DNA from 3 places in the Pseudomonas sp. BE134 genome. Region 3 is predicted to be linked to each of the others. Evidence: predicted binding sites of a transcription regulator. Region 3 holds the regulator's gene; each other region holds the start of a gene.
The links. Region 3 encodes FliA, which starts transcription of late flagellar genes. Its sites were predicted from a motif close to CTAAAGTTTNNNNNNNNNNNGCCGNTAA; they were not measured.
Positions count from the first base shown of each region.

Region 1: a site for FliA is predicted at 5,307-5,334, ahead of flgM (flagellar biosynthesis anti-sigma factor FlgM). Genes of this name have one in related genera too.
Region 2: a site for FliA is predicted at 1,547-1,574, ahead of J2Y56_RS12590 (methyl-accepting chemotaxis protein). Genes of this name have one in related genera too.

Region 1 is NZ_JAVDUA010000012.1:82,956-92,990, reverse strand. Features, by position in the region: gene J2Y56_RS12320 (tetratricopeptide repeat-containing response regulator) at 1-1,087, shown strand, start outside; gene J2Y56_RS12315 (sensor histidine kinase KdpD) at 1,084-1,776, shown strand; partial or broken gene J2Y56_RS12310 (glutamine synthetase) at 1,910-2,081, shown strand; gene J2Y56_RS12305 (MFS transporter) at 2,151-3,524, shown strand; gene J2Y56_RS12300 (flagellar brake protein) at 3,589-4,335, opposite strand; gene J2Y56_RS12295 (flagella synthesis protein FlgN) at 4,428-4,895, opposite strand; gene flgM (flagellar biosynthesis anti-sigma factor FlgM) at 4,944-5,270, opposite strand; gene flgA (flagellar basal body P-ring formation chaperone FlgA) at 5,437-6,198, opposite strand; gene J2Y56_RS12280 (chemotaxis protein CheV) at 6,280-7,212, shown strand; gene cheR (protein-glutamate O-methyltransferase CheR) at 7,259-8,086, shown strand; gene J2Y56_RS12270 (hypothetical protein) at 8,136-8,294, opposite strand; gene flgB (flagellar basal body rod protein FlgB) at 8,357-8,764, shown strand; gene flgC (flagellar basal body rod protein FlgC) at 8,768-9,211, shown strand; gene flgD (flagellar hook assembly protein FlgD) at 9,227-9,952, shown strand; gene flgE (flagellar hook protein FlgE) at 9,984-10,035, shown strand, end outside.
Region 2 is NZ_JAVDUA010000012.1:150,345-160,379, forward strand. Features, by position in the region: gene J2Y56_RS12590 (methyl-accepting chemotaxis protein) at 1-1,469, opposite strand, end outside; gene J2Y56_RS12595 (transporter) at 1,707-2,729, shown strand; gene J2Y56_RS12600 (inorganic phosphate transporter) at 2,868-4,484, shown strand; gene J2Y56_RS12605 (hypothetical protein) at 4,776-5,642, shown strand; gene J2Y56_RS12610 (TylF/MycF/NovP-related O-methyltransferase) at 5,639-6,361, shown strand; gene J2Y56_RS12615 (multidrug/biocide efflux PACE transporter) at 6,567-7,022, opposite strand; gene J2Y56_RS12620 (LysR family transcriptional regulator) at 7,113-7,967, shown strand; gene J2Y56_RS12625 (RNA polymerase sigma factor) at 8,083-9,318, opposite strand; gene J2Y56_RS12630 (YciI family protein) at 9,434-9,778, opposite strand; gene J2Y56_RS12635 (nuclear transport factor 2 family protein) at 9,859-10,035, opposite strand, start outside.
Region 3 is NZ_JAVDUA010000026.1:40,667-50,701, reverse strand. Features, by position in the region: gene flhA (flagellar biosynthesis protein FlhA) at 1-1,166, shown strand, start outside; gene flhF (flagellar biosynthesis protein FlhF) at 1,178-2,512, shown strand; gene fleN (flagellar synthesis regulator FleN) at 2,629-3,459, shown strand; gene fliA (RNA polymerase sigma factor FliA) at 3,456-4,196, shown strand; gene J2Y56_RS20730 (chemotaxis response regulator CheY) at 4,365-4,736, shown strand; gene J2Y56_RS20725 (protein phosphatase CheZ) at 4,759-5,547, shown strand; gene J2Y56_RS20720 (chemotaxis protein CheA) at 5,601-7,847, shown strand; gene J2Y56_RS20715 (chemotaxis response regulator protein-glutamate methylesterase) at 7,897-9,039, shown strand; gene J2Y56_RS20710 (flagellar motor protein) at 9,039-9,779, shown strand; gene motD (flagellar motor protein MotD) at 9,795-10,035, shown strand, end outside.

The sequences.
Region 1 (10,035 bases), on a different contig from region 3:
TGCGTTGCGCGACTTGAATCAGAACGAAGCGCTGGAACGCCTCTATGACAGCATCATTGCTGATCGGCCGTTGCCGTGGGCGTTTGCCGGGCTGGGCCAGTTGCTGTTCAAGCGCGGTCACGTCAGCCAGGCCAAGGGCATCTACGAAAAAGCCCTGAAAGTGTTTCCGATGATGCCGGCGCTGTATGACGGCATGGCCGACGTGCTGGTGGTCGAAGGCGACAACAGGGGCGCGCAGAAAGTATTGGAAGAGGCCATTCGCCTGTCGCCGCTGGCCGTGCGCCGGCAAGCGCTGCTAGGCAAACTGGCAATGGCCAACGAAGATTTCGACACCGCCTCCCGGGCCTACCGTCAGGCAGTGTCCCAAGGTGCTCAGTCGCGCTTCAAGGATGCCGAAAGCAATCTGGGACTGGCACACGCCCTGATCAGCAAAGGCAGCGAGAAAGGGCTGGATACCCGCACTCGCCTGGAAATCAACACGACCCTCAGCCTGGTGGCCAAGGAGAACCCGAGCGACCCGGGCCTGCAGATTCGTGCGCGCCTGATGAAAGCCACCAGTCTGTTGCTAAACGACGCCGAAACGGCCGAGAAGCTCACCGAGCAAGCGATGATGCGCCTCGATGGCATGGAGCAATTCATGAGTGCCGAAGCGGCGCTGCTGGTGGCCAAGCAGTTGCAGATGCTTGGTCAGGCGAGCGCCGGAGCGTCGATGTTGAAAAACTGCGCGGAAATCTACGGCGACGATCCGGTGGTGATGAAGGGGATCGCCAAGCTGACCGATGACCCGACGATCCTCAGTTCCAGCAACGCGGCCGCCGACCTTAACCGTCAGGGCGTGCGGGTGTACAAGACCGGCAACCTGGCGGAGGCCCGAGCGGTGTTCCGCAAAGCGCTGGCGATGCAGCCCAAAAACATCAGTATCGCCCTGAACATGGCGCAGTCGCTGTTGCACGGTACTGATACCAGTGTGCCGTCGGCCGAAATCGAAGAATGTCGGGTCTGCCTGAAAATGGTCGGATTGATGCCCGACACCGACGCGCGTTATCCGCGCTATCAGAAACTGAAAATCAAGGCGTTCGGCGGATGAGCCCAGACAACCCGGCATTGGATTTTTCGACGGTGATCGCTTCCACCGTACACGACATGAAGAACTCGTTGGCCATGCTGATTCAGGCTCACAGCCAGTGGCTGTCCCGCTTGCCCGATCCGGCGCAGCACAGCCCGGAGCAGGGCGTCATCGAGTATGAGTTCGCGCACCTCAATGGCATGCTGGTGCAGTTGTTGGGCCTGTACAAACTGGGCGTCAATCAGCTGCCGTTGCAGCCGGCCTACCATGATCTGGATGACTTTCTGGAAGCGCAACTGGCCAGCCATCAGGAAGTCTTCGCCAGTCGCGGCATTATCGCGACCTATGAAGTCGACCCTTTGAGCCCGTTGGGTTTCTTCGACCGTGAGTTGGTTGCCTCGGTGTTGGCCAACATCATCAACAACGCCATTCGTTACGCGCGCCAGTCATTGCTGATCAGCGTCAGTGACGAGGGCGGCCAGTTGGTGCTGACCGTCAATGACGATGGCGACGGCTATCCCTGCGAGATGATCGAGTTTCAGGCCGACTATGTGCAGGGCATCAATTACAGCAGTAGCAGCACCGGCCTGGGCCTGTATTTTGCCGGTCGGATTGCCGCGCTGCACCAGCGTAATGGTGTCGGCGGGAGTACCCGGCTCAGCAACGGCGGTCCGTTGGGCGGTGGAGTGTTCAGCCTTTACCTGCCCTGACAATTCTTTATTGTGTGGCGCTGCTTGATATTCTGAGCGGGCAAAGTCTATTTTGTTCGGGGCGTGCCACCCGTATGCGTCGTCGAATGCCTTCTGGCAGGACGAATCTGAGCTGCCGAGTATCTTTTCGTAGCCCTGTACCTTGCAGGCTGTACTTGAGCGTCTGAAACGTAGCCAATTGGCGAAGGAACTGTTTGGCAATGAGTTCATCGAAGGCTACGTCGCTTCGAAGTCCATTTGAGCTGACCCGCTTCTTTGACGAACTTACTCCCTGGGAACGGCGTGTTTTAGCAACCCGGGCCTGACGCTTCGCCGTCTTCGGTCTATTGTTTCGATAGTCCGATCTTCACTGCAAGGAGCCGCTCGGAACGCCGATGCGCCAAATCTGGAAATCCTTTCGAGCTCTGTATTTCGCCTCGCTGATGATGTTGATCGGCTCGGGCCTGTTAAGCACGTACCTGGCCTTGCGCCTGGCCGCCGATAACGTCGACAGCCTGTGGGTCGGTGCGTTGATGGCGGCCAACTATTTCGGCCTGGTGCTGGGCGGCAAGATCGGTCACCGACTGATTGCCCGGGTCGGGCATATCCGTGCGTATGCCGCGTGTGCCGGGATTGTTGGTGCGGCCGTGCTCGGCCATGGGTTGACCGACTGGCTGCCGGCCTGGCTGTTCCTGCGGGTGATCGTCGGCCTGGGCATGATGTGCCAGTACATGGTCATCGAGAGCTGGCTCAACGAACAAGCCGACGCCCACAAGCGCGGCAAGGTGTTCAGCGGTTACATGATCGCTTCCTATCTGGGGTTGGTACTGGGTCAGTTGATTCTGGTCATGCACCCCGGCCTGGGCCTGGAACTGCTGATGCTGGTCGCCCTGTGCTTCGCCTTGTGCCTGGTGCCGGTGGCGCTGACTCGACGGATTCACCCGGCGGCGTTGCACCCGGCCCCAATGGAGCCGCGCTTCTTCATCAAGCGCGTGCCGCAGTCGTTGAGTACGGTGCTGGGGGCGGGGCTGATCGTGGGTTCGTTCTACGGTCTGGCGCCGTTGTATGCCTCCCAACAGGGGTTGTCCAACGAGCAGGTCGGTCTGTTCATGGGTAGCTGTATTTTTGCCGGCCTGCTGGTGCAGTGGCCGCTGGGTTGGCTGTCCGACCGTTATGACCGGGCACTGTTGATCCGCTGTTTTGCCTTCAGTCTGGCCGTGGCTGCGTTACCGCTGGCGATCCTGAAGGTCGTGCCGATTGAGGTGTTGTTCATTTCCGGGTTCCTGTGTTCGCTGGTGCAGTTCTGCCTGTATCCATTGGCGGTAGCGTTCTCCAATGACCACGTCGAAGGAGATCGTCGGGTCTCGCTGACGGCGATGCTGCTGGTGACCTACGGCGTCGGCGCCAGCATCGGGCCGCTGGTCGCCGGGGTGCTGATGAAGTTGTTTGGCAGCCAGATGCTTTATGCGTTTTTCAGTTTCTTCGCGCTGGTGCTGGTGTGGCGGATCCGCCCGAAAGCGGTCACCAACCTGCATCAGGTCGACGATGCGCCGCTGCATCACGTGGCCATGCCGGACAGCATGTCGAGTTCACCGTTGGTGGCGTGCCTTGATCCACGGGTCGATGAGCAGGTCGTGCAGGAGCAGATGCACAGCCCGCCCCATCCAGAATCGGAACCGGGACCCGAAGTGGAGCCAGAAGCAGATTCGACGCCACCACAAGACCCTGACTCGGGACGCGAACAAAGTTTTACTGAAGCCAGACCCTGATTTTGCATGCATAAAAAAACGGGCAGTCACCGCAAGGGACTGCCCGTTTTTTTGACGCGTCGTATCAGAGGTCGTCTTTGTCGAAGCGCCGTGCTTCACGTTGAAGCTGGTACACGAACCGCTCGACCTGACGCTGCACCAGCCCGCTCATGTTATGAAAACGGATACCGGCGAAGGTAGTGGAGACCTTTTCTTCGAAGTGCAGATAACGCAACTCCACGGGTGTGGTCATGCTGCCGAAGGGCAGGGCGGCGGTGAAGCGGTCGTAGACCTGACCCAATTGCAGCCGGCCGGTAATGTCGCCGTCAAAACGCAGCTTGCAGCCGGTGGCGGAAATATCCAGCAGCTTGCCGCTGACCGGCGATTTGAGCTTTTCACCACCCAGTTCGACCTCGACCAACTGCGCCAGCTTCAATGCCGCCCGGAAGGCGTTGCGGCGCTGGTGGTAAACCACTTCGTCAGGGAGTTTGCCGCGATAGCAGCGCGTGTTGCTGAATTCGTCGATGCTCAGTGGGCCGTTGCTTTCCCAGGCGATGCGCACACCATCATGGAAGCCTTCGACCCGAAACGACTCGCCCGCCAGCAGATAGCGCTCGCCATCGCGCGGCACCATTTCGTCCAGGGCGATCATGTTGGCGTCACGATCGACGTCTACCAGATAGCTCTGGAAACGCTGGTTGCGCTCATGAAACGTAATGATCAGCGGGTCATGACTCTCTTGTAGCTGCCGAAGGTTGCCAGCGATCTCCATTGGTGTGGAAAGCACCTTGGGTGGCTGCGGAGCATCTTCCGCGTTTAAGGCATAGGACACGGTTCATCATTCTCCGGACAAAATATGACTGCGCATAGCCGGCATATTGCCAGCATGTGGCACGTCTTGATAGAGCGAACTCATCGACAGGTTCAAGCCTGACTGAGCGGGCGTGGCTTCGCTAAGTGGGAGGTCGATCCGCGGGCATCGTAAAGCGCGGGTGGTTCGCCGCCGGTAAGAATTTTCAGCTGATTGGCCGTGGCGGCCTGCTGAATCAGGATCGACTGACCATTGTTGACATTGATCGTCTGGCACTGAGTCAGCAGGGCTGTCAGCGCGTCGCTCTGTTCCAGCAGTTGCTCACCGACGCTTGATTGGCTGGCGAGTTGCTCCAGGCCCTGGCGATTGGTGGGCAGGTTGAGGCTGGCGAGGATTTCGCTGCGTTTGCGGCCATGCTGTTCGAGCAGAATGATCATTGCCTGTTTGCTCGCCAGAATGTCTTCGAGCAGCGGCATGTCGCGACCATGCAGTGCGAGGGACTCGGTCTGCAGCAATTCCAGCAAGTGTTGAGCTGGAGCGAAGTCGTCGATGATCAGTTGCAGTAAATTAGTGTCGTGCATGGCTGGCCTTGGGGTTTAAGCGTCCAAAAGCCTGGCGCAGGCCGTGGCCTAGCGCTGGGCTTCGAAGTTGAGCAGTTTGCTGGCTACACGGTTGCTGTCGACTTTATAGCTGCCATCGGCAATCGCTGCTTTCAACTCGGCCACCCGGGCGTTGTCGACGGCAGGCTGATCGCGCAGCTTGTCAGTGACCTTCTGCAACTGCTGAGCCTCATTGCTGAGGTGTACCGATTCCCCGCTTTTGGCGGTACTGGCCTGTTCTGCCGGGGTATTCAGCGGCGCGGATTTGCCGGCTTCGGCAGTGTCCTTGCTGGCGCTGGTACGCGTACTGCCGGGCAGTGACGAGGAACTGTTCAAACGATTGAAGTCGATGACCATGATTAAAAACCTCTGGGAATTTGGACGCTTGCCATGTTTTCGGCTCTCCCTGCAAAAACTTTAGGCCCATTTATCAATGAGCGTGCATGCGCCAGCGCATTTCCGGCGTGCGGCACAGTTTAGGGAACAGCTACGGTCAGCGCCATATTTTCACCCACAGAGATCTCTACATGGTCACTTCCACCTGGCCTGGCGCGATGACTTGCGCCTTGATGACCCGTTGGGAGTTGAGGTTTTTCACCCGAATCTGTTCACGTAAACCGCCATTCGACAGGGCTTCGCCCGGCATGCGCACGCTGAGCGTACCGCTGCGGGCGGTAATCACCACCTGGTCGCCCTTGGTGATGACTTCGGCCTGTTCCAGATGAACCTGCGTCAGGACCTGATCGGTGACCGTTGGTCGGGTCAGTTTCTGCCCGATCGCCTGATCCGTGGAGGTGAAATAACCCTGGCTGATCAGGCTGATGTCTCGTTCGCGCAGCATGACGTCACCCGGTTCGATATAGCCGGCTCGCTTGAGTGGTCGGGTGGTGGTGACAACGTCGCGAAACAGGCGGACTTGAGCGGGTACGAAAACCGTCCAGGGGGCGCTGCTGTCGCACCGGACCTTGACCGTGACCCGACCAATCGGGGTCGCCGGGCTCTCTAAAGTGGCTGTCAATTCCTTGTCGCACAGGGGCATACGCAGTCGGGGGTCGAGCTGGTTGACCTGAATCTCATAGCGACCTTCGGTTTGACTGCTCGCCAAATAGTCTTCGACAGTGAACTCAAGAAAGCCCTGAGTGACGCCGATAAGCATGTCAGGCAAGGTAACTGCATCAGCAAGGGCAGGACTGTCAGCGTTGAACAGGCACACGGCCGATATCGCGCAAAGCCATTGGCGAGCGTTTGATGTCAGGCGTCGAAAAAATGTCGGTTCTGTGTTCATAAGCGTTCAAAAGCAAGCGCCGTGCCGTTTAGTGATGACAGCGCGTCGCAACACACTCAAGCGTTGTGTAGGAGTCGGTGCATGGCTGGTGTAATGGATGCGGTAAACCAGCGCACGCAACTGGTAGGGCAGAATCGCCTCGAGCTGTTGTTGTTCCGTCTCGACGGCCAGCAGCTTTATGGGATCAACGTGTTCAAGGTTCGGGAGGTGCTGCAATGCCCCAAACTCACGCTGATGCCCAAATCCAGTCCTGTCGTGTGCGGTGTGGCAAGTATCCGGGGGGCAACCATTCCGATTCTTGATCTGGCGATGGCGACCGGCTCCGGCGCGTTGAAAGATCAAAGCAATCCGTTCGTGATCATCACGGAGTACAACACCAAGACCCAGGGTTTCCTGGTGCGCTCGGTGGAACGCATCGTCAACATGAACTGGGAGGAGATTCATCCGCCACCCAAGGGTACCGGACGCGATCATTACCTGACGGCTGTGACGCGGGTCGACAACCAGCTGGTCGAAATCATCGACGTCGAAAAAGTGTTGGCGGAAGTAGCGCCGACACCGGACGCGATTTCAGCCGGTGTGATCGATGTCGAGACCCAGCACAAGGCCTTGTCCTTGAAGGTCTTGACGGTCGATGACTCGTCGGTGGCGCGCAAGCAGGTCACTCGTTGCCTGCAAACCGTCGGCGTTGAAGTGGTGGCGTTGAACGACGGCAGGCAAGCGCTGGATTACCTGCGCAAGCTGGTCGACGAAGGGAAAAAGCCGGAAGAAGAGTTCCTGATGATGATTTCCGACATCGAGATGCCGGAGATGGACGGGTACACGCTGACGGCCGAGATCCGCAACGACCCACGCATGCAAAAGCTTCATATCATCCTGCATACTTCGTTGTCGGGGGTTTTCAATCAGGCGATGGTCAAGAAAGTCGGTGCCGATGACTTCCTTGCCAAGTTCCGTCCTGATGACCTGGCATCCCGGGTAGTCGACCGGATCAAAGCAGCAGATATCAGCTAGGAGCCTTCTGCTCCTGGTGGTTCATACGATTTAAGAGGCGGCATCTTTGTCTACGGGTAATTTGGATTTCGAACAGTTCCGGGTCTTCCTGGAAAAGGCCTGTGGCATTTTGCTCGGTGAAAACAAGCAGTACCTGGTCTCGAGCCGTCTCAACAAACTGATGGAACAGCAGGGCATCAAGTCGCTGGGTGAACTGGTCCAGCGCATTCAGACCCAGCCACGCAGCGGTTTGCGCGAGATGGTGGTGGATGCCATGACCACCAACGAAACCTTGTGGTTTCGTGACACCTATCCCTTTGAAGTATTGAAGAACAAGGTGTTGCCCGAAGCCATCAAGGCCGCACCTGGTCAGCGCTTGCGGATCTGGTCGGCGGCCTGTTCATCGGGGCAGGAACCGTATTCGCTGTCGATGTCCATCGATGAGTTCGAGCGCGTCAACCTGGGCCAATTGAAGATGGGCGCGCAGATTGTGGCCACCGATCTGTCCGGCACCATGCTGACCAACTGCAAGACTGGCGAGTACGACAGCCTGGCGATTGGCCGTGGTCTGTCGCCCGAGCGCCTTCAGCGTTATTTCGACCCGAAAGGGCCGGGACGCTGGGCAATCAAGGCGCCGATCAAGAGCCGGGTGGAGTTTCGCTCGTTCAACCTGCTGGATAGCTACGCAGCGCTGGGCAAGTTCGACATCGTGTTCTGCCGCAACGTGCTGATCTACTTCTCCGCCGAGGTGAAAAAAGACATCCTGTTGCGCATTCACAGCACGCTCAAGCCAGGTGGCTATCTGTTCCTCGGCGCGTCCGAAGCGCTGAACGGTTTGCCGGATCATTACCAGATGGTCCAGTGCAGCCCGGGGATTATTTACCAGGCGAAGTGATTCGTTGGCAGGATCAAAAAAACGGGAGACCTCAGAGGGCTCCCGTTTTTTATGCCTGATTTTTTTCCTCCAGCACCTCCCACAGGGGAATGGAGTTGCCAGTGAGAAAGCGGCAGAAAAGCGGCAGATGGCGGAAACCGGTTGCCGCTTTTCTGGCATTGCCGCCTTGCCACTCCCGGCAAAGCCCCGGTTTATGGGCTTTTTTCATTTGGCACGCCGCTTGCTATGTCTCCTGTTACGAAAAATCAGGTCACCCGAAGGTTTCCCGACATGAGCATCAGCTTCGATAAAGCGCTCGGTATCCACGAACAAGCCCTGGGCTTCCGCGCTCAGCGTGCCGAAGTCCTGGCCAACAACATCACCAACGCCGATACCCCGAACTACAAGGCTCGGGACCTGGACTTCTCGAAAGTGCTCGCCGCACAGAACGAGAAAACCAAGAGCGGTACGTTTGCCTTGAACATGACCAACAGCCGTCATATCGAAGCCCAAGGCCTGGGCAATGGCGACGAGTCGCTGCTGTATCGCACGCCGATGCAACCGTCGATTGACCAGAACACCGTGGACGCCCAGCTGGAACAGTCGAACTACGCGGAAAACGCCGTCGGCTTCCAGGCCAGCTTCACCCTGCTCAACAGCAAATTCAAAGGGCTGGTGTCAGCCCTGCGCGGAGAGTAAGCCATGTCCCTTTCCAGTGTTTTCAACATTGCCGGTAGCGGCATGAGCGCTCAAACCACGCGCCTGAACACCGTGGCCTCGAACATCGCCAACGCCGAAACCGTTTCGTCGAGCATCGACCAGACCTATCGCGCCCGTCACCCGGTGTTCGCCACCATGTTCCAGGGCGGCCAGAGCGGCGGCAGCGATTCGCTGTTCCAGAACCAGGATGCTGCCGGTCAAGGCGTGCAAGTGCTGGGCGTGGTCGAAGACCAGAGCAACCTTGAAGCGCGCTACGAGCCGAACCATCCGGCTGCCGACGCCAAGGGTTACGTCTACTACCCGAACGTCAACGTCGTCGAAGAAATGGCCGACATGATTTCCGCGAGCCGTTCGTTCCAGACCAACGCCGAAATGATGAACACCGCCAAAACCATGATGCAGAAGGTCCTGACCCTCGGTCAGTGATAAGGGGCGACTCAGATGAGTGTTATCGATACCAGCGTCGGCGTGAACATCAAGGATGTTTTAGCCAATTCTTCGGTCAAGACCAACCCCACCAGCAACGACGGCCTGGCCGGAGCCACTGGCAGTGCCACTGGCAAGAAAGCGTTGGGCAAGGACGCATTCCTGCAATTGCTGGTCACCCAGCTGAAAAACCAGAACCCGCTGGAGCCGCAGGACAACGGTGAGTTCGTGGCTCAGTTGGCGCAGTTCAGTAGCCTGGAAGGCATCACCACGCTCAACGATACGGTCACCGGCATTGCCGGCAATTACAACTCGTCGCAAGCGTTGCAAGCGTCTTCGCTGGTCGGCCGCTCGGTTGTCGCCCAGACCGACACCGCCGTGGTCGATACCTCCAAAAGTTTCAACGGTACGGCGGTCGTGCCGGCATCGACGAACCCGGTGACGGTCAAGATCACCGATGCCGATGGCAAAGTCATTCGCACCATCGACCTGGGCAGCCAGGCAGCCGGCAACGCCAGTTTCATCTGGGATGGCAAGAACGATGCGGGCGAAGTGGCCAAGGCCGGGACGTACAAGTTCGCCGCCACCGCGACTTACGACAGCCAGGCGACCTCGCTGGTGACTTACCTGCCCGCAACCGTCAACAGCGTGACCATCAGCCAGACCGGCGGTGAGTTGATGCTGAACCTGGCCGGCCTGGGCAGCATTGCCCTGTCCAAAGTACAAACCATTGGTATATAGAGCCGACTAACACGGCACAAAGGAGTGGAATATGTCTTTCAATATCGGCCTTAGCGGTCTCTATGCAGCCAACAAACAACTGG
Region 2 (10,035 bases), on a different contig from region 3:
ATGTCGCGAATCGCTTCGACGGATTGGGTGATCCGCTCCAGCATCGCCCCGGCCTCGGTCACTTGTTGCACGCTTTCCTCACTGCGTGTCTGACCACTTTCGATGGCGAGGGCCGCGTCCACGGCACCGGTTTGCACGGTCTGGATGATCTGGTTGATTTCGATGATCGATGCCGCCGTGCGCTGGGCCAGGCTGCGGACCTCATCGGCGACCACCGCAAAACCACGTCCGGCCTCACCGGCACGGGCCGCTTCGATGGCGGCGTTGAGTGCCAGCAGGTTGGTTTGCTCGGCGATGCCGCGAATCACTTCCAGCACTTTGCCGATGCGACCGCTGTCGGTTTCCAACTGACGAATGACCGTGGCGGTGTTGGCAATTTCACCGCGCATCTGAGTGATGGTGCGGATGGTGCCCTGCATGACTTTTTCGCCCTGCTGCGCGGACTGGTCGGCATCGTCAGCCGCCCGTGCGGCGTCGGCGGCGTGACGGGCGACTTCTTGTGCGGTCGCGGACATTTCGTTCATCGCCGTGGCCACCTGATCGGTGCGGTTGAACTGCTCGTTGGTGCCACCCGCCATGAGGCCGGCGATGGAGTTCAGTTCACCACTGGCGCTGTCCAGATCCTTGGCGCTGCGTTGCAAATGGCTGAAGGTTTCGGCGAGGAAATCGCGCAAAGTATTGGCTGCGACAGCTAACTTGCCCAGCTCATCCTGACGGGTACTGACCACACGCTCGCCAATCTTGCCCTGGCTGAGGTGCGCTACATATTCGATCAGTTTTTGAATCGGTTCGACCAGGTTGCGGTTGACCAGCCACAGACTCAACAGACCAATCAACAAGCCCGAAGCGAGCATCACGATGATCCCCAGCAATACCGTGCGGTCAGCGTCGGCACTGATCAACTTTGCCTGCTCGTTGCCCTGCTTTCGCAATTCGCTGACCAATTCGCTCATCTGATCGCTGGCCGCGCGGTCCACGCCTTTCACTGCGGTATCGCCCGCTGTTGGATCGGCACCGGCGGCCACGTAGGCATCGCGGCCCTTGTGGTACGCGGCGCCCAGCAAGCGGTGTTCATCACGCAGACGTTCGATGCGGGTCTTTAGTTGCGGCTCGATGCCCTTCTGCCCGGCCAGCTCACCGAGGATGCTTTGCACCTCACGCTGACGGTCTTCGAATTGCTTCCAGTATTTGTCCAGGTCCGCCGGTTGCTTGCCTCGTAGCAGGACGTTTTTCCATTCCTGAACTTGCACCTTGAATTGCAGGTTGGCTTCATCGATCAACTGTGAAGTGCGCAGAGGGCCATCGATCAGATTCGCATAGCTCTGAACACCACTGGACAGAAAATGAAAGCAAGCCAAAGCAATCAGTAACATCGCCAGCAGGCTACCGCTCAACAAGGCGAGAATTTGTGCTCTCAGGGATTTTTGCAGCATCGAGTGATACTCATGACAAGGGGGGAGACACGCCATTACAAGGCGTGAACAGTGTCCGACATCCCTGTCAGCGACCGTGGCTCATGGCCAAGGGCGCGCACGTTAAGTAAGCGTGATCGGCGGTCCAGAGCGGTTCTTTAATCTATTTCGACCACCGGTAGAGCCGCTGTTTTTCCGCCATCACCCTGTCACAAAACTGTCAAAAATCCTTGCGATGATGCCGCTCAAGTGAACCTGTAAAACCCGCGACAGGCGCCTCCCTTGCGAGCACTCATGAACCACAGCATCGACCAAAGCCATCGCGACCCGGACCTGTTTGGCCTGCTGTACGGTTTCGTATTCCGCCCCGGTGAACGCGGGCGCGAGATTGATTCAGCCAAGGCGCTGCACTACCTGCAACAACCCGACGACAACGACCAATTCCTCTGGCTGCACCTGAACCTGGCCCACGCCGCGTGCGAGCGCTGGATGAAAAGTCATCTGGAGCTGCCGGACGAATTTTTCGAAGCACTGCACGAAGGCTCGCGCTCGACGCGCATCGAGCATGTGGATTCAGCCCTGCTGGCAGTGGTCAACGATGTGGTGTTCAACCTCAGCAGCATGATCTCCTCGGATGTCTCGACGCTATGGGTGTGCGCCCGCAGTCGGCTGATCATCAGCGCGCGCCTGCAACCGCTGCACTCGGTAGACAAGCTGCGCTCCTCGGTGAAGGCCGGTGAATGTTTTCGCTCGCCCCTGGAGTTGCTGGTGCATTTGCTGCGTGACCAGGGCGAGGTGCTGACGCAAATCGTGCGCAAGACCAGCTTGAGTGTCGATCAGATCGAAGATGAATTGTTGTCGTCGCGGCTGTCGACCAACCGGGCCGAACTGGGCGCTAATCGCCGGGTGTTGGTGCGCCTGCAACGCCTGTTGGCGCTGGAGCCGGGTTCGTTGCTGCGCCTGCTCAATCGACCGCCGCAATGGCTGCAGAAGGAGGACGTCAAGGAGCTGCGCAAGTCCACCGAGGAGTTTGCGCTGATCATCAACGACCTCATGGCGTTGGGTGAGCGGATCAAGCTGTTGCAGGAAGAAATCGCCGCCAACCTCAATGAGCAGAGCAACCGCACCCTGTTCACCCTGACGGTGGTGACAGTGCTGGCGTTGCCGATCAACATCATTGCCGGTTTCTTTGGCATGAACGTCGGCGGCGTACCACTGTCGGGCGATCCGGAGGGGTTCTGGATTCTGGTGGCGCTGGTCGCGACGTTTACCGTGATTGCGGGACGTTGGGCGTTTCGTAAGCGCCAGGATTACTGAACCTCACAGTGCCCTGTAGCAGCGGTGGATTCGGATCAACGGAATAACAAAAACCCCAAACCCTGACTTGGAACAGTCCCCCTGTAACAAATTGGAACGACCATCACTGACATTCCTCCTTCCTCAGGATTGTCCGTAATGGCTACTCCTTCCTTCCCCGCCAAAGCTCAGGCACCCGTCAGCAGCACCAGACCCCAACTCGATAAAAAACCCAGCGCCTTCACGCTGGTGATTTTTTTTGGCGTGCTGGCCATCGGGTTGCTGTTCACGGCTTATAGCCTGATGCGCGACGTGAAAGAAGTCGGCACGGTCGTCACCACCTGGACCCCGTATTTACTGCTGGGTGTGGCGCTATTGATTGCCCTCGGCTTTGAGTTCGTCAACGGTTTCCACGACACCGCCAACGCCGTGGCGACAGTGATTTACACCAACTCGATGCCGCCGAATTTCGCGGTGGCGTGGTCCGGGTTCTTCAATTTCCTCGGCGTGCTGCTGTCCAGCGGTGCGGTGGCGTTCGGCATCATTGCCCTGTTGCCGGTGGAACTGATTCTGCAAGTCGGCTCGTCCGCCGGCTTCGCCATGATTTTCGCCCTGTTGATCGCCGCGATCCTGTGGAACCTCGGCACCTGGTGGCTGGGCTTGCCGGCCTCGTCTTCTCACACGCTGATCGGCTCGATCATCGGCGTTGGGGTGGCCAATGCCCTGATGCACGGCCGTGACGGCACCAGCGGTGTGGATTGGGCACAGGCGACCAAGATCGGTTATGCGTTGCTGCTCTCGCCGCTGGTCGGTTTTGGTTTCGCCGCCCTGCTGTTGCTGGCGCTGCGCGCATTCGTCAAGAACCGCTCGCTGTACAAGGCCCCTGAAGGCAACACCCCGCCACCGTGGTGGATTCGCGGCATGTTGATCGTGACCTGCACCGGCGTGTCGTTTGCCCACGGCTCCAACGATGGCCAGAAAGGCATGGGCCTGATCATGTTGATTCTGGTGGGCACGCTGCCCATGGCCTACGCACTGAACCGCGCCATGCCGGCTGACCAGGCGCTGCAGTTTGCCGCCGTGGCGCAAGTGACCCAGCAGGCGCTGGTCAAGGCTGCACCGCAATTGGCCCCGGCCGACCCGCGCCCGGTGCTGTCTGACTACGTGCGCAGCAAGGAAGCCACGCCGCAACTGGTGCCGGCGCTCGCCGCACTCACCGGCAGCATTGGCGCTCAGGTCAAGGGTTACGGCTCGCTTTCCGATGTGCCGGCCGACGCTGTGGGTAACGTGCGTAACGACATGTACCTGACCAGCGAAACCATTCGCCTGATGGACAAGAACAAGGTCGGTAATTTCGACGCCGACACCAGCGCCAAGCTGCAACTGTTCAAGCAGCAGATCGATAACTCAACGCGGTTTATTCCAACCTGGGTCAAGATCGCGGTAGCGATTGCGCTCGGGTTGGGCACCATGGTGGGCTGGAAGCGCATTGTGGTGACGGTCGGCGAGAAGATCGGCAAGACCCACCTGACCTACGCCCAGGGCGCCTCGGCGGAAACCGTGGCGATGCTGACGATTGGTGCGGCGGACATGTTCGGCCTCCCGGTGTCGACCACCCACGTATTGTCGTCGGGTGTGGCCGGGACCATGGTCGCCAACGGTGGCGGTTTACAGATGAAGACCATCCGTAACTTGCTCATGGCCTGGGTGCTGACCTTGCCGGCGGCGATCCTGTTGTCGGGCAGCCTGTACTGGTTATTCACCCAACTGTTCTGACTAAACACAAAACCCTGTAGCAGCTGGCGCAGCCTGCGTTCGGCTGCGCAGCAGTCGTAAACCATAACGCGTGGTACATCAGACAAACCGCGTGCACAGGATTTACGACTGCTGCGCAGCCGAACGCAGGCTTCGCCAGCTGCTACAGGGATTTTTTTGCCTGTGCGAAAAGCATTTCGTCGCAAAAACAGGCATTTACGCATTTATTGAGCGACCACCCGCCGGTTGGCACTTCAGTTTGCTAACGTGTTGCCGACTCTTAGGAGACTCGATGCATTCAGGAGTGGAATCGTGAATCTGTATATCAATCAGCTTCAGCAAAAAGCTGACTTCAAAGAAGCTATCTACGCCGGCGACATCTTCCTGAACACTCAGCTGCGGGCGGCCAAAGAGCTGTGTGCGTTCGCTCAGGACAGCATCACCGCCGCTTTCGACGGCGAGACCAACCACCAGGCCCTGCACACGCTGATGCCGGTGGAAGAATTCGTGGTATTGGTGACGCGCCTCAAGGGCCAGTTCACCAACAGCCAGCGCGCCAAGGATTTGATCCTGTCGTTTATCGACGAGATCGGTGTCGACCCGCGCGATTACATTTTCGACGTGCCGCGTATTCGCGTGGTGCCCAACTATGACTACCTGCATGCCGGTGTCAGCTACGCGTACAAACCGCATCGCGACACGTGGTACGGCAGCGTCGATTGCCAGATCAACACCTGGATGCCGGTGCACACTATCCGCCCCGACCAGACCATGATGATCAACGCCGGCTACTTCGACGTGCCGGTGAAGAACACTTCCAGTGAATGGAGCCTCAACGACTGGATCAACAACCAGCGGCACAAGGCCAAGGACAACCTCAAGGAGGAAGTCCGCGTGCACCCGGTGCCGCTGGAGGCGATCAATACCGCGTCTGAAGTACGCATTGCCGGCAACACCGGTGAGATGCTGATTTTCTCCGGCTCGCACCTGCACGGCACGGTCGCCAACCACACCGAACAAACCCGCTTCAGCGTGGATTTCCGCCTGATGCACCTCGATGACCTCAAGCACAAGCGTGGCGCGATCAACGTCGACAGCGCCTGCCCTGACGTCGGCGCCGGTTTCAAAGACTATTTCCACGCCCACGACTTCTCGAATTTCCAAGGAATCCAGCAATGACCAAGCGTCGCATCACGCCTGCCGAGGCCCAGTACAACGAAACCCGTGCCAACGTTCTGAAACGGGTCGATGCCGAATACGTGGCCGACGCCCCGTTCGTGTTCGCCAACCGCATCGGCGTGACCGCTGCACTGTCGCGCATGGAACTGTTCAAGAAAGTCGCTGAAGTACCGGGCGCGATCATCGAGTGCGGCGTGTACAAGGGCAACTCGCTGATGCTGTACATGCACTTGTCGATGATTCTGGAACCGTACGCGATCAACCGTTCGATCATTGGCTTCGACACCTTCGAAGGCTTCCAGAGCATCGACAAGAAAGAAGACCCGGCCGACGTCAACGAGACCATGTTCTCTGACACCGACCAGTCGTTGATCCAGGACATGATCGACGCCAACGACCTGCTGCGCCCGGTCAACCGCATCCCGCGTTGCGAGCTGGTCAAGGGCGACATCGTCAAAACCGTGCCGGAGTGGGTCAAGACCCGTCCAGACCTGGTCGTGGCCATGCTGATCCTCGACACCGACCTATACGAATCGACCAAAGTCGCGCTGGAAACCTTCCTGCCGTACATGCCAAAAGGCGCGATCGTGGTATTGGACGAAGTCGCTTACCGCAACTTCCCGGGCGAAACAAAAGCCCTGCGCGAAGTGCTGGACCTGAACAAGATTGAGCTCAAGCGCTTGCCGTTTGACTCCTGCGTCGGCTATTTCCACGTCTGACACAAAACCCTGTGGGAGCGAGCCGGCTCCGGGCGGCGTTCCGACGATAGCGGTCTGACAGTCAACGATGATGTTGAGTGTGCAGGCCCCATCGTCGGAACGCCGCCCGGAGCCGGCTCGCTCCCACAGTTTTACGGGGTGTGCCTCCGGAGATTGCCAGCCAGACCCTCGCCAGCGACACCTCCAATGAAAAACAGTCTGATCATTACCCCGCTTTAGACACACACTGTTCGCCAACCCCGCGCGTCACCATCCGCTCCCGCACCACGTCGTATACCCAGTGGTAGATGTAGGTGTACGGCAGGAAAAACAGCAGCACGCCAATATCGAGCAGGAATGCTTCCCAGAAGCTGATCTTCAGCCACCAGGCAATCAGTGGCACACCGAGCGCGACCAGACCACCCTCAAACAGCAACGCATGGACCATCCGGACCCACGCGGTGCGAGCAATCTCGCAGCGCTTGAGCACGCGGTCGAACAGGCCGTTGAACACCACGTTCCAGGCCAGGGCCAGCGCCGCGATTGCCATGGTGACGACGCCCATGTCGAGCATCGGTTTGTCCATGATCCACGCCAGCAACGGGGTACAGATCAGGACGGCCAGCAGTTCGAAGCCAACGGCCTGGAAAACACGTTCAGTGATGGATTTGTTGACGCTCATGACCAGACTCCTCTGAGTGACGGTGGTTGCCATGATCCCTCACCACACCGATACTTCATAACCAATAACCATCGATCAAGGCGATAGTTCATGGCGTCTCACGAAGTGTTACTGGCGTTTGTCGAGGCCGCGACCCAAGGTTCGTTTTCCGCAGCGGCACGCAAATTGGGGCGCAGCCAATCGACCATCAGCGCGGCGGTGGCCAGCCTGGAAATCGATTTGAACCTGGTCCTGTTCGACCGTAGCAGTCGCAAGCCGAGCCTGACCCCGGCCGGGCATGTGATGCTGCAACGGGCTGAAGAAATTCTGGCCGCCACCAGCCGGCTGGAAATCACCGCCAGCCAGCTGTCACAAGGCGTCGAGCCAAAACTGACGGTGGCGATTTCCGACACCTATCAATCCGACCGGTTCGAAGCCGCACTGAGTGCTTTCGAACAGCGCTATCCGGACCTGGAACTCGAATGCCTGATTGCCGAATGCGATGACTTGATTTCGCTGGTGCAACGCGGTCGGGCGCAGGTGGCGTTCGCTGAAATGCAAGACAGCTATCCACCGGATCTGGTCAGTTCGACCGTCGACGAACGCACGGAAATCGCGCTGTTCGTCTCCCGCACGCATCCATTGACGGCGCTCGCTCATGTCGATCAGGACGTGCTGCAACAGCACCGTGAACTGCGTCTGGCAACCATCGTCAATCCGTATGAAAGTCGGGCAAAAGGACGCGTCTGGTCGGCACCGAGCTATTTGATGCTGCTGGAAATGGCCGAGGGCGGGTTTGGCTGGGCGCCGTTGCCGCGGTGGTTGGTGGCGCGGTTTGGCCAAGGTTCGTTGCAGGAACTTCAAGTGCGCGGCTGGCCGAAACCGGTGTATGTCGATGCGCTATGGTCGCGCCAGTATCCACCGGGGCCGGCGGGGAGCTGGCTGCTGAGCAAGATGTTGGAATGAAGGTCCTTCGGCCCTTATCGCGAGCAGGCTCACTCCCACAATTGACCGAGTTGTTCAGACAGATGCGGTCTAATGTGGGAGCGAGCCTGCTCGCGATGAGGTCCGCAAACTCACATCACTCCAAAGCCTTGATCCTCGCTTCAAGAAACCGCCGCTCCGGCACTTGCTGCGTCAGCTCCAGCGCCCGCTCATACGCTGCCCGCGCCTCGCCCACCCGCCCTAGCTGCCGACAAAACTCCGCCCGCGCCGAGTGGGCCAAGTGATAATCCTGCAACTCACCCCGATCCAAAATCGCCTCAACCAACGTCAGCCCCGCTAACGGCCCGTCCCTGCGGGAGATCGCCGCCGCGCGATTCAACTCGATCACCGGCGAAGGCACTGCCGCCAGCAACACGTCATACAAACCGACAATCTCCTGCCAATCCGTTTCCGCCGCCGAGGGCGCTTCGGCATGCACCGCCGCAATCGCCGCTTGCAGGCCATACGGCCCGATCTGCCCGGTGGTCAGCGCCGCTTCCACCAGCGCACACCCTTCGGCAATCATCCCGGCGTCCCACAACGCACGGTCCTGCTCGTCCAGCACAATCAATTCACCGTCAGCCGACGTCCGGGCCAGGCGTCGCGACTCGTGCAGCAGCATCAACGCCAGCAGACCTATCACCTCCGACTCCGGCAACAAGTCCATCAATAACCGCCCCAGCCGAATCGCCTCACGCGTCAGATCCTCACGCGTCACTTCAGCCCCGATGGACGCCGAATATCCTTCGTTGAACACCAGGTAAATCACCCGCAACACGCTGTCGAGGCGCTCGGGCAATTCCGCCAGTGTCGGCACTTGATAAGGGATTTTCGCATCACGAATTTTCGCCTTCGCCCGCACGATGCGCTGAGCGATGGTAGCGGGAGCCGAGAGAAACGCCCGGGCGATTTCTTCCGTAGTCAGGTCGCAGACTTCGCGCAAGGTCAGCGGTACTTGGGCATCCGCTGCGAGTGCCGGGTGACAGCAGGTGAAGATCAGGCGCAGGCGATCGTCTTCCACGTCTTCTTCACTCCAGTCGGCCTGCTCCAGCGCCTCGGCCTGCGCAATCAGCAGCGGCCGGGACGCGGCAAATCGCGCACGCCGACGCAATACATCAATCGCCTTGAAGCGCCCGGTGGACACCAGCCAGGTGCGCGGATTAGCGGGCACGCCGTCACGCTGCCAGCGTTCGACGGCAACGAAAAAGGCCTCGTGCAGGGCCTCTTCCGCGAGGTCGAAATCGCCAAGCAAACGAATCAGCGTCGCCAGAATCCGCCGCGAGTCTTCGCGGTAAACCTGCTCGACCCGGGCTTGCACCGAGGCGACAGGCATCAGGTCGGCATGCCTTCGCTGATCCGCGCTGCCTCGATCAACCGACTGCTGGATAACTCGAATTCGGCAGCCGTTCTTTCAGCACTCATGCAGCCTCCTTTTTGATCATTGTTATTCAAGCATTCAACTGTCGAACGGGACGCACCTCGACACAGCCGACACGGGCCGCCGGAATATTCCCGGCGACCTGGAGCGCTTCATTGAGGTCCCTGGCATCGATCAGGTAGAAGCCGGCCAATTGCTCCTTGGTTTCGGCGAACGGGCCGTCGGTGATCGACATCTTGCCGTTGCGCATGCGCACCGTGGTGGCGGTCTGCACCGACTCCAGCGCCTCGGCCGCGAGCATGCGGCCGCTGCCCTGAACCGACTCGGCGTAGGCCATGCACTCGGCGTCGTTCGGGCTCTCGGGCAACGAGTGCAAGGTGTGCTCGTTGCTGTAGACCAGGCATAGGTATTTCATATGGCTCTCCTGAATCGAACGAATCAACTATGGCTGCAGATCGAGGCGTTGGCGAAATTCCCGACGAATCGGCCTGACCATCAGGGCTGCAAACCGAACAGAGCCGCGCCGCTCTGCATGTCGAACGGGGCCGACCAGTGTTCGTGGACAATGCGCCACTGCCCGGCATCGCGACGGTAGCAAGCGGTCACGCGCATCCAGCAAGCCTGGGTTTCGCCCTGCTCGTTGGTGCCACCGCAATGGGCCAGCCAATGGGC
Region 3 (10,035 bases):
GTGGTGCTTACCTGTTCTGGAAGAAGCAGAACGTGGTCAAGGTCCAGGCCCTGCAAGAGGTCAAGCGACAGCAGGAACTGCTGCCTTCGCCGGCCCGCGCCATGGAGACCAAGGAGCTGGGCTGGGATGACGTCACGCCAATCGACATGATTGGCCTGGAAGTCGGCTATCGCCTGATTCCACTGGTGGACCGCAATCAGGGTGGGCAACTGTTGGCGCGGATCAAGGGCGTGCGCAAGAAGCTGTCCCAGGACCTGGGCTTTCTGATGCCGACGGTGCATATTCGTGACAACCTCGACCTGGCACCCAGTGCCTATCGCCTGACCCTGATGGGGGTGATTCTGGCTGAGGCGGAGATTTATCCGGAGCGCGAACTGGCGATCAACCCGGGGCAGGTCTACGGCACGCTTAATGGCATAACCGCCAAAGATCCGGCTTTTGGGTTAGAGGCGGTCTGGATCGAAATCAGTCAGCGCGCCCAGGCGCAATCGCTCGGTTACACCGTGGTCGATGCCAGTACGGTCGTGGCCACTCACTTGAACCAGATTCTGTACAAACACTGCAGCGAACTGATCGGTCACGAAGAAGTCCAGCAACTCATGCAATTGCTGGCCAAAAGCTCGCCCAAGCTGGCTGAGGAGTTGGTTCCGGGCGTGGTTTCGCTGTCGCAGTTGCTTAAGGTGTTGCAGGCGCTGCTGGCCGAACAGGTGCCCGTGCGAGATATTCGCAGCATCGCCGAGGCGATCGCCAACAACGCCGCCAAGAGTCAAGATACTGCCGCTCTGGTGGCCGCTGTGCGTGTCGGCGTATCCCGCGCAATCGTCCAAAGCATTGTAGGCACTGACTCTGAGCTACCCGTGATCACTCTGGAACCAAGGTTGGAACAGATATTGCTCAATAGTCTGCAGAAGGCAGGACAAGGCTCGGAAGAGGGTGTTCTGCTGGAGCCAAGCATGGCTGAAAAACTGCAGCGCTCGTTGATCGATGCCGCGCAGCGTCAAGAAATGCAAGGTCAACCGGTGATTCTGCTGGTGGCCGGCCCGGTTCGCGCGATGTTGTCGCGATTTGGCCGACTGGCAGTCCCGGGCTTGCATGTGTTGGCTTACCAGGAAATTCCTGACAACAAGCAAGTGACCATCGTTGCGACAGTAGGGCCCAACGGCTGAGGTAGTGGTTTATGCAAGTTAAGCGTTTTTTCGCCGCCGATATGCGTCAGGCCATGAAACTGGTTCGTGATGAGCTGGGCGCCGATGCCGCCATTATTGGCAATCGCCGGATTGCCGGTGGTGTCGAGTTGACGGCTGCGCTGGATTACAAATTGTCGGCGCTGGCCCCGCGTGTTCCGAACATGGAACTCGAGGATGAGCTGCGCAAGACCCAGTCGCGCATCGTCACGGCCCAGGCCGAATTGAGCCTGCGTGGCGACGGCGAAACCGAAGGCGACAAGACCACCAATCGCCAGTTGTTCGCCGGCCTGCCATTGACGGCCGCCGAGCCGCTGATCGAACCGACCTACGCCGAACCGCGTCGCGCGGCACCCGCCCCGGCACCTGCCGCCGGCGGTGTTGACCCACGTGCGTTCGACTCGATGCGTTTTGAGCTCAACAGCCTGCGCGAACTGATGGAAGTGCAACTCGGCTCGCTGGCCTGGAATCAGCTGCAAGGCAGCCGTCCGGCCCAGGCTAACCTTTGGCGTCGCCTGCAACGCATCGGCCTGTCCGGCCCGTTGTCCCGCGATTTGTTGGCTATGATTCCTGACATTGATGAACCCCGTCAGGCGTGGCGCATGTTGCTGGCGCATTTGGCGCGGATGATCGCCACACCGGAAGTCGAGCCACTGGAAGAGGGCGGTGTGATTGCCATGGTCGGTCCTGCCGGTATGGGCAAGACCACCACCCTGGCCAAGCTCGCCGCCCGTTACGTACTCAAGTACGGTGCACAGAATATCGCGCTGGTGAGCATGGACAGCTTTCGCATTGGCGCCCAGGAGCAGCTCAGGACGCTCGGGCGGATTCTCAATGTGTCGGTGACCCATGTCGATCCGGGGCAGTCATTGGTACAGGCGCTGGAACCGCTGCTGCGCAAACGCGTGGTGTTGATTGATACCGCGGGCCTTCAGGCCAGCGATCCGGCACTGCGTATGCAACTCGAAAGCCTGGCCGGACGTGGCATCAAATCAAAAAATTATCTGGTGTTGGCAACCACTAGCCAGAAACAGGTTCTAACAGCCGCTTATCATAGCTACAAGCGTTGTGGGCTCGCTGGCTGCATCCTGACTAAACTGGATGAAACGGCAAGTCTGGGCGAGGTGTTAAGCCTGGCGATCAGTCATGAGTTGCCGGTGGCTTATCTGACCGACGGCCCGCGGATTCCGGATGATTTGCATCTGCCGCGACGTCATCAGTTGGTCAGCCGCGCCGTTAGCGTACAAATGCAGGAAGAACCCAGCGAAGAAGCCATGGCTGATATGTTCGCTGATATTTACCACAGCCCGACCAAGCAGGTCGGCTAAGGTAGTAATGAACAGTTTTTGTACCTACATCGATGGCCTGCCATGCATTGTTCCTTTAGCGAACGCGCAGCCAGTAATGTGGCCTCCGTCTATGCAAGACAAGGTAAAGAAATAACATGGGCAGCATGCATCCCGTACAGGTGATTGCGGTGACCGGCGGCAAAGGTGGCGTCGGCAAGACTAACGTGTCAGTGAATTTGTCACTGGCCCTGGCCGAGCTCGGCCGTCGCGTCATGCTGTTGGACGCTGACCTGGGCCTGGCGAATGTCGACGTCCTGCTGGGACTGACACCCAAACGTACCCTGGCCGACGTGATTGAAGGCCGCTGCGAGCTGCGCGACGTTCTGTTGCAGGGGCCGGGCGGTGTTCGAATCATTCCGGCGGCCTCCGGCACACAGAGCATGGTTCACCTGAGCCCGGCTCAACACGCCGGCCTGATCCAGGCCTTCAGCGACATCGGTGACAACCTCGACGTCCTGGTGATCGACACGGCTGCGGGTATTGGCGACTCGGTCGTCAGCTTTGTTCGTGCAGCGCAAGAAGTCTTGCTGGTGGTCTGCGACGAGCCGACCTCCATCACCGACGCTTACGCGCTGATCAAGTTGCTTAACCGCGATTACGGCATGAACCGCTTCCGCGTCCTGGCCAACATGGCCCAGAGCCCGCAAGAGGGTCGTAACCTGTTCGCCAAGTTGACCAAGGTCACTGATCGCTTCCTCGACGTCGCTCTGCAGTACGTCGGCGCGGTGCCTTACGACGAAAGCGTGCGCAAGGCCGTGCAGAAGCAACGCGCTGTTTACGAAGCCTTCCCGCGTTCCAAGTGCGCCCTGGCCTTCAAGGCCATCGCGCAGAAGGTCGATACCTGGCCATTGCCTGCCAACCCGCGCGGGCACCTGGAGTTTTTCGTCGAGCGGCTGGTGCAGCAGACCGCGGGTCCCGTTCTATGACAGCCAGTGGCTACAACCTCTACAAGAACTCGGCACGTGACGCGCAGTACGAGCTGATCGAGCGTTACGCGCCACTGGTCAAACGCATTGCTTACCACTTGCTGGCCCGTCTGCCAGCCAGTGTTCAGGTTGAAGACCTGATCCAGGCCGGGATGATCGGCCTGCTGGAAGTGTCGACCAAATACGACGCCAGCAAGGGCGCGAGTTTCGAGACGTACGCGGGCATACGAATCCGCGGCGCCATGCTTGATGAAGTGCGCAAGGGGGACTGGGCTCCGCGTTCGGTCCACCGAAATACCCGCATGGTCAGTGACGCAATTCGCTCTATTGAAGCTAAAACCGGTCGTGACGCTAAAGATCACGAGGTTGCGGCCGAACTCCAATTGAGTCTCGACGATTATTACGGGATTTTGAACGACACCCTCGGTAGCCGCTTATTCAGTTTCGACGATCTGTTGCAGGACGGCGAACACGAAGGGCTGCACGAGGATGGCGCGAGTGCTCATCTCGAGCCGTCACGCGATCTGGAAGATGAACGCTTCCAGGCGGCGCTGGCGGACGCGATTGCCAATTTGCCGGAGCGTGAGCGACTGGTGTTGGCGCTGTACTACGACGAAGAGTTGAATCTCAAGGAAATCGGTGAGGTCCTGGGGGTCAGCGAATCGCGGGTCAGCCAGTTACACAGCCAGTGCGCGGCCCGTTTGCGGGGGCGTTTGGGGGAGTGGCGAGCGCGCTGAAGGCAGTGTGGGGGACACTGCGAACGAGTCTGGTGCGGTTTTGAACGGCACTGGTCGCGATCTGTTGTGCTCCAGACAGTCATCGAATGCATTGCCGGTTTGAATGAAATGGCGTGTCCAGGTGCTGGGCGCGTTTAAGACTGCTTGGAGGTCGAATTGGACAAGAACATGAAAATCCTCATCGTTGATGACTTCTCAACGATGCGGCGGATCATAAAAAACCTGTTGCGTGACCTTGGGTTCACCAACACGGTCGAAGCCGACGATGGCACTACTGCCATTCCGGTTCTCAACAGCGGAAGCATCGACTTTCTGGTAACGGACTGGAACATGCCTGGCATGACCGGTATCGATTTGCTGCGCCACGTGCGCGCCGATGAAAAGCTCAAGCACTTGCCGGTGCTGATGGTGACTGCTGAAGCCAAGCGCGAGCAGATCATCGAAGCGGCCCAGGCCGGTGTAAACGGCTATGTCGTCAAACCCTTCACGGCCCAGGCGTTGAAAGAAAAAATCGAGAAGATTTTCGAACGCATCGGTTGATCCACTGCGCCACGGGGGAGCTATGGAGCATAAAGAATCTTCAATGGGCGATTTTGAATCGACCCTGAAAAAACACGCAGTGGAACTGGTCGAGAGCCTTGAAAAGGGCCGGTTCGGCGACGCTGTGCAATTGATCCATGAGCTCAATCAGACCCGTGACCGCGGCCTGTACCAGGAAGTGGGCAAGCTCACTCGCGAGCTGCACAGCGCGATCGTCAATTTCCAGATTGACCCTGACATGCCGCAAGCCGAGGAAGTTTCACAGATCACGGACGCCACTGAGCGCCTGGGGTATGTGGTCAAGCTGACCGAGGCTGCGGCCAACCGCACCATGGATCTGGTGGAGAGCGCCACGCCGCTGGTCAACAGCTTGAGCGCAGAAGCCCAGGCGTTGAGCACGGACTGGAGCCGGTTCATGCGTCGCGAAGTCGGGGCGCAAGAGTTCCGTGAGCTGGCCCGTCGGGTCGACGGTTTCCTGACTCGCAGCACCGAAGACAACCGCACGGTGTCGAGCAACCTCAACGACATCCTGCTCGCTCAGGATTACCAGGACCTCACCGGTCAGGTCATCAAGCGCGTGACTCAATTGGTCACCGAAGTTGAAAGCAACTTGCTCAAGCTCGTACTCATGGCCAGCCAGGTAGATCGCTTTGCGGGTATCGAACATGACCGTGAATCGATGCTGGCTGAAAAAGATCCGCAAAAACATCTCTCTCAGGGTGAAGGTCCGCAGATTCATGCCGATAAAAGAGAAGATGTTGTGTCCGGTCAGGACGATGTGGACGATTTGTTATCCAGCCTAGGATTTTAGAGTTTTAGCATTTTAGGTTTTTTAGGTTTTTAGACCTCAGGAGCACCCCCTTAATGAGCTTCGGCGCCGATGAAGAGATCCTTCAGGATTTTCTGGTTGAGGCCGGCGAGATTCTGGAGCAACTGTCCGAACAGCTGGTCGAGCTTGAAAGCCGACCGGATGATGCGGACTTGCTCAATGCAATTTTTCGCGGTTTTCACACTGTAAAAGGGGGCGCCGGCTTCCTCCAGCTCAACGAGCTGGTGGAGTGCTGCCACATCGCCGAGAACGTGTTCGACATCCTGCGCAAGGGTGAGCGACGCGTGGATTCGGAACTGATGGACGTGGTCCTGGAAGCGCTGGACGCGGTGAACAGCATGTTCAGCGAAGTCCGCGAGCGCAGCCCTATCACGGCTGCAACACCTGAATTGCTCGCGGCACTGGCCCGTCTGGCCGAGCCGCAATCGGCCGATGAACAGGCACCCGTTGCTGAAGCGGCGCAAGCACCTGCTGCTGAAACTGAATCGGACGACATCACCGATAACGAATTCGAACAACTGCTGGACTCGCTGAACGCTGTCAAGGCTCAGGCCGAAGCTCCGGTTGCTACACCCACGCCGGTCAACGATGCCGCGGCCAGCGACGAAATCACCGACGCCGAGTTCGAGTCACTGCTCGATCAACTGCACGGTAAAGGCCAGTTCGCTGTCGATGCCGTGACCGCCGCACCCGCCGCGCCCGTTGCCCCGAAAGCAGCAGGCGACAGTAGCGACATTACCGATGACGAATTTGAAGCACTGCTCGACCAGTTGCACGGCAAAGGCAACTTTGCGGTGGATGCGCTGGAGTCGGCCATTGCTTCGGTATCGGTACCGGCTGCGCCGACTGCAGCTGCAGCGGGCGGCGATCTGATCTCCGATCACGAGTTCGAAGCGCTGCTCGACGAATTGCATGGCAAAGGCAAGTTCAGCGAAGTAGCGACCGGTTCTGCCGCCTCTTTCGTCGCGGCGCCAGTCGCCAAGGCGGTCGCACCGGCACCGGTTGCCAAGACGCCTGAGCCCAAAGCCGAAACACCGAAACCGGTGGCCGCCGCCGCACCGGCCCCGGCCCGTGCTCCGGCCGCGCCGCCAGCGGAAAAACCGGCCAGCGAAGCCGAGACCACGGTGCGGGTCGATACCGCGCGTCTGGACGAAATCATGAACATGGTCGGTGAGTTGGTGCTGGTGCGTAACCGCCTGGTTCGCCTGGGCGCCAACAGTGCTGACGAGGCCATGTCGAAGGCTGTGTCGAACCTTGATGTGGTGACGGCTGACCTGCAAACCGCGGTCATGAAGACCCGGATGCAACCGATCAAGAAAGTGTTCGGGCGCTTCCCGCGTCTGGTTCGCGACCTGGCTCGTCAGCTCAAGAAAGAAATCAACCTGGAACTGGTCGGCGAAGAAACCGACCTCGACAAGAACCTCGTCGAGGCCCTGGCCGACCCTCTGGTCCACTTGGTGCGCAATGCTGTCGACCACGGCATCGAGTCGCCGGAAGAACGTGAAGCCTCGGGCAAGTCCCGTGGCGGCAAGGTAATTCTTGCTGCGGAACAGGAAGGCGACCACATCCTGCTGTCGATCTCCGATGACGGCAAAGGCATGGACCCGCAGGTCCTGCGTTCCATCGCGGTAAAGCGTGGAGTGATGGACAAGGATGCAGCGGATCGCTTGAGCGACACTGAGTGCTACAACCTGATCTTCGCGCCAGGGTTCTCGACCAAAACCGAGATCTCCGACGTGTCGGGTCGTGGCGTGGGCATGGACGTGGTGAAAACCAAGATTTCCCAGCTCAATGGTTCCATCAACATCTACTCGACCAAGGGCCAGGGCTCGAAGATCGTCATCAAGGTCCCGTTGACCCTGGCGATCATGCCGACGCTGATGGTCATGCTCGGCAACCAGGCATTTGCGTTCCCGCTGGTGAACGTCAACGAGATCTTCCACCTCGACCTGTCGACCACCAACGTGGTGGACGGCCAGGAAGTGGTGATCGTGCGCGACAAGGCGCTGCCACTGTTTTACCTCAAGCGCTGGCTGGTCAGCTCCGCCGCTCACGAAGAGCAGCGCGAAGGCCATGTGGTGATCCTTTCGGTGGGCACCCAGCGGATCGGCTTTGTCGTCGATCAGTTGGTGGGCCAGGAAGAAGTGGTCATCAAGCCATTGGGCAAAATGCTCCAGGGAACGCCAGGCATGTCAGGCGCCACCATCACCGGTGACGGCCGCATCGCGCTGATTCTCGATGTACCGAGCATGCTCAAGCGTTACGCCACGCGGCGTATTTGATTCTGGTGGAGCGGGGCGACTGAGCCTCGCTCCGTCTAATGGAGTGTTTATGGCAGTCAAAGTCCTGGTGGTGGACGATTCGGGGTTTTTCCGCCGCCGCGTCTCGGAAATTCTTTCAGCGGATTCGAATATTCAGGTCGTCGGTACGGCGACCAACGGAAAAGAGGCGATCGATCAGGCCCTGGCCCTCAAGCCGGACGTGATCACCATGGACTACGAGATGCCCATGATGGATGGCATCACGGCTGTTCGACACATCATGCAGCGCTGCCCGACGCCCGTGTTGATGTTCTCCTCGCTGACCCACGAAGGCGCCCGGGTCACCCTCGATGCGCTGGACGCCGGTGCCGTCGATTTCCTGCCGAAGAATTTCGAAGACATCTCCCGCAATCCGGAGAAGGTCAAGCAACTGCTGTGCGAGAAGATTCTCAGCATTTCGCGCAGTAACCGTCGCGCCAACACCTACAGCGCACCGGCCCCGGCCGCTGTGTCAGCGCCGATGCCCGCACCTGTGCCTGTTTCTGCAAGCGTCAGCAGTTACGCCAGCAGCGCACCGCCGCGTCCAGCGCCGGTACCGATACCGGCTCGTTCGCATGCGCCTGCGCCGTCGTCGCCGGCTCCGAAACGCAAAGCCTACAAACTGGTTGCCATCGGCACGTCCACCGGCGGTCCGGTTGCGCTGCAGCGGGTTCTGACCCAGTTGCCGGCGAACTTCCCGGCGCCGCTGGTGTTGGTCCAGCACATGCCGGCAGCGTTCACCAAAGCCTTCGCCGAACGCCTGGACAAGCTCTGCCGCATCAGCGTCAAGGAAGCCGAGGATGGCGACATCCTGCGTCCTGGCCTGGCGTTGCTGGCCCCGGGTGGCAAGCAAATGATGATCGATGGCCGTGGCGCGGTGAAAATCCTGCCGGGCGACGAACGTCTGAATTACAAACCGAGCGTGGACATCACCTTCGGCTCGGCCGCCAAGTCCTACGGCGACAAAGTTCTGGCGGTGGTGCTGACTGGTATGGGCGCCGACGGTCGCGAAGGCGCTCGCCTGCTCAAGCAGAGCGGCAGCGCGATCTGGGCTCAGGATGAAGCCAGCTGCGTGATCTACGGCATGCCGATGGCCATCGTCAAAGCCGAGCTCGCGGATGCGATCTACGGGCTGGAAGATATTGGCAAGCACTTGGTCGAGGCGTGTATCTGATGGATGTTTTAAGCCTTATCGGCATCATCATGGCGTTCGTCGCCATCATTGGCGGCAACTACCTTGAAGGCGGGCATCTCGGCGCGCTGGCCAACGGCCCGGCAGCCCTGATCGTACTCGGCGGCACCATCGGCGCAGCCTTGCTGCAATCGCCGATGAGCGCCTTCAAACGCGCCATGCAAATCCTTGGCTGGATTCTGTTTCCGCCTCGCGTTGATCTGGCCGGTGGCATTGATCGCGTGGTGAACTGGAGCCTGACCGCCCGCAAGGAAGGTTTGCTCGGCCTGGAAGGGGTGGCCGATGCCGAACCCGATAGCTACTCGCGAAAAGGCCTGCAATTGCTGGTTGACGGTGCCGAGCCGGAAGCGATTCGCAGCATCCTGGAAGTGGATTTCTACACTCAGGAAAGCCGCGACATCGAAGCCGCCAAAGTCTTCGAAAGCATGGGCGGCTACGCGCCGACCATCGGCATCATCGGCGCGGTGATGGGCCTGATCCATGTCATGGGCAACCTGGCCGATCCGACCCAATTGGGTAGTGGTATTGCCGTCGCCTTCGTCGCCACCATCTATGGTGTGGCCAGTGCCAACCTGGTGTTGCTGCCGATTGCCGCCAAGCTCAAGTCCGTCGCCTTGCGCCAGTCGCGCTATCGCGAAATGTTGCTGGAAGGGATTCTGTCGATCGCCGAAGGTGAAAACCCTCGCTCCATTGAGTTGAAGCTTCAGGGCTTCATGGATTGATGGGGGAAATGGACCATGGCTCGTCGCAGGCAACCTGAAGAACATGTGAACCATGAACGCTGGCTCGTTTCCTATGCCGACTTCATTACGTTGCTGTTCGCGTTCTTCGTCGTCATGTACTCGATCTCGTCGATCAACGAAGGCAAGTACAAAGTCATCTCGCAAGCGTTGATCGGAGTCTTCACCGACGCGGATCGCTCCCTGAAGCCGATCCCGATCGGCGAAGAGCGACCGGTGACGGTGACACCGGCCAAGC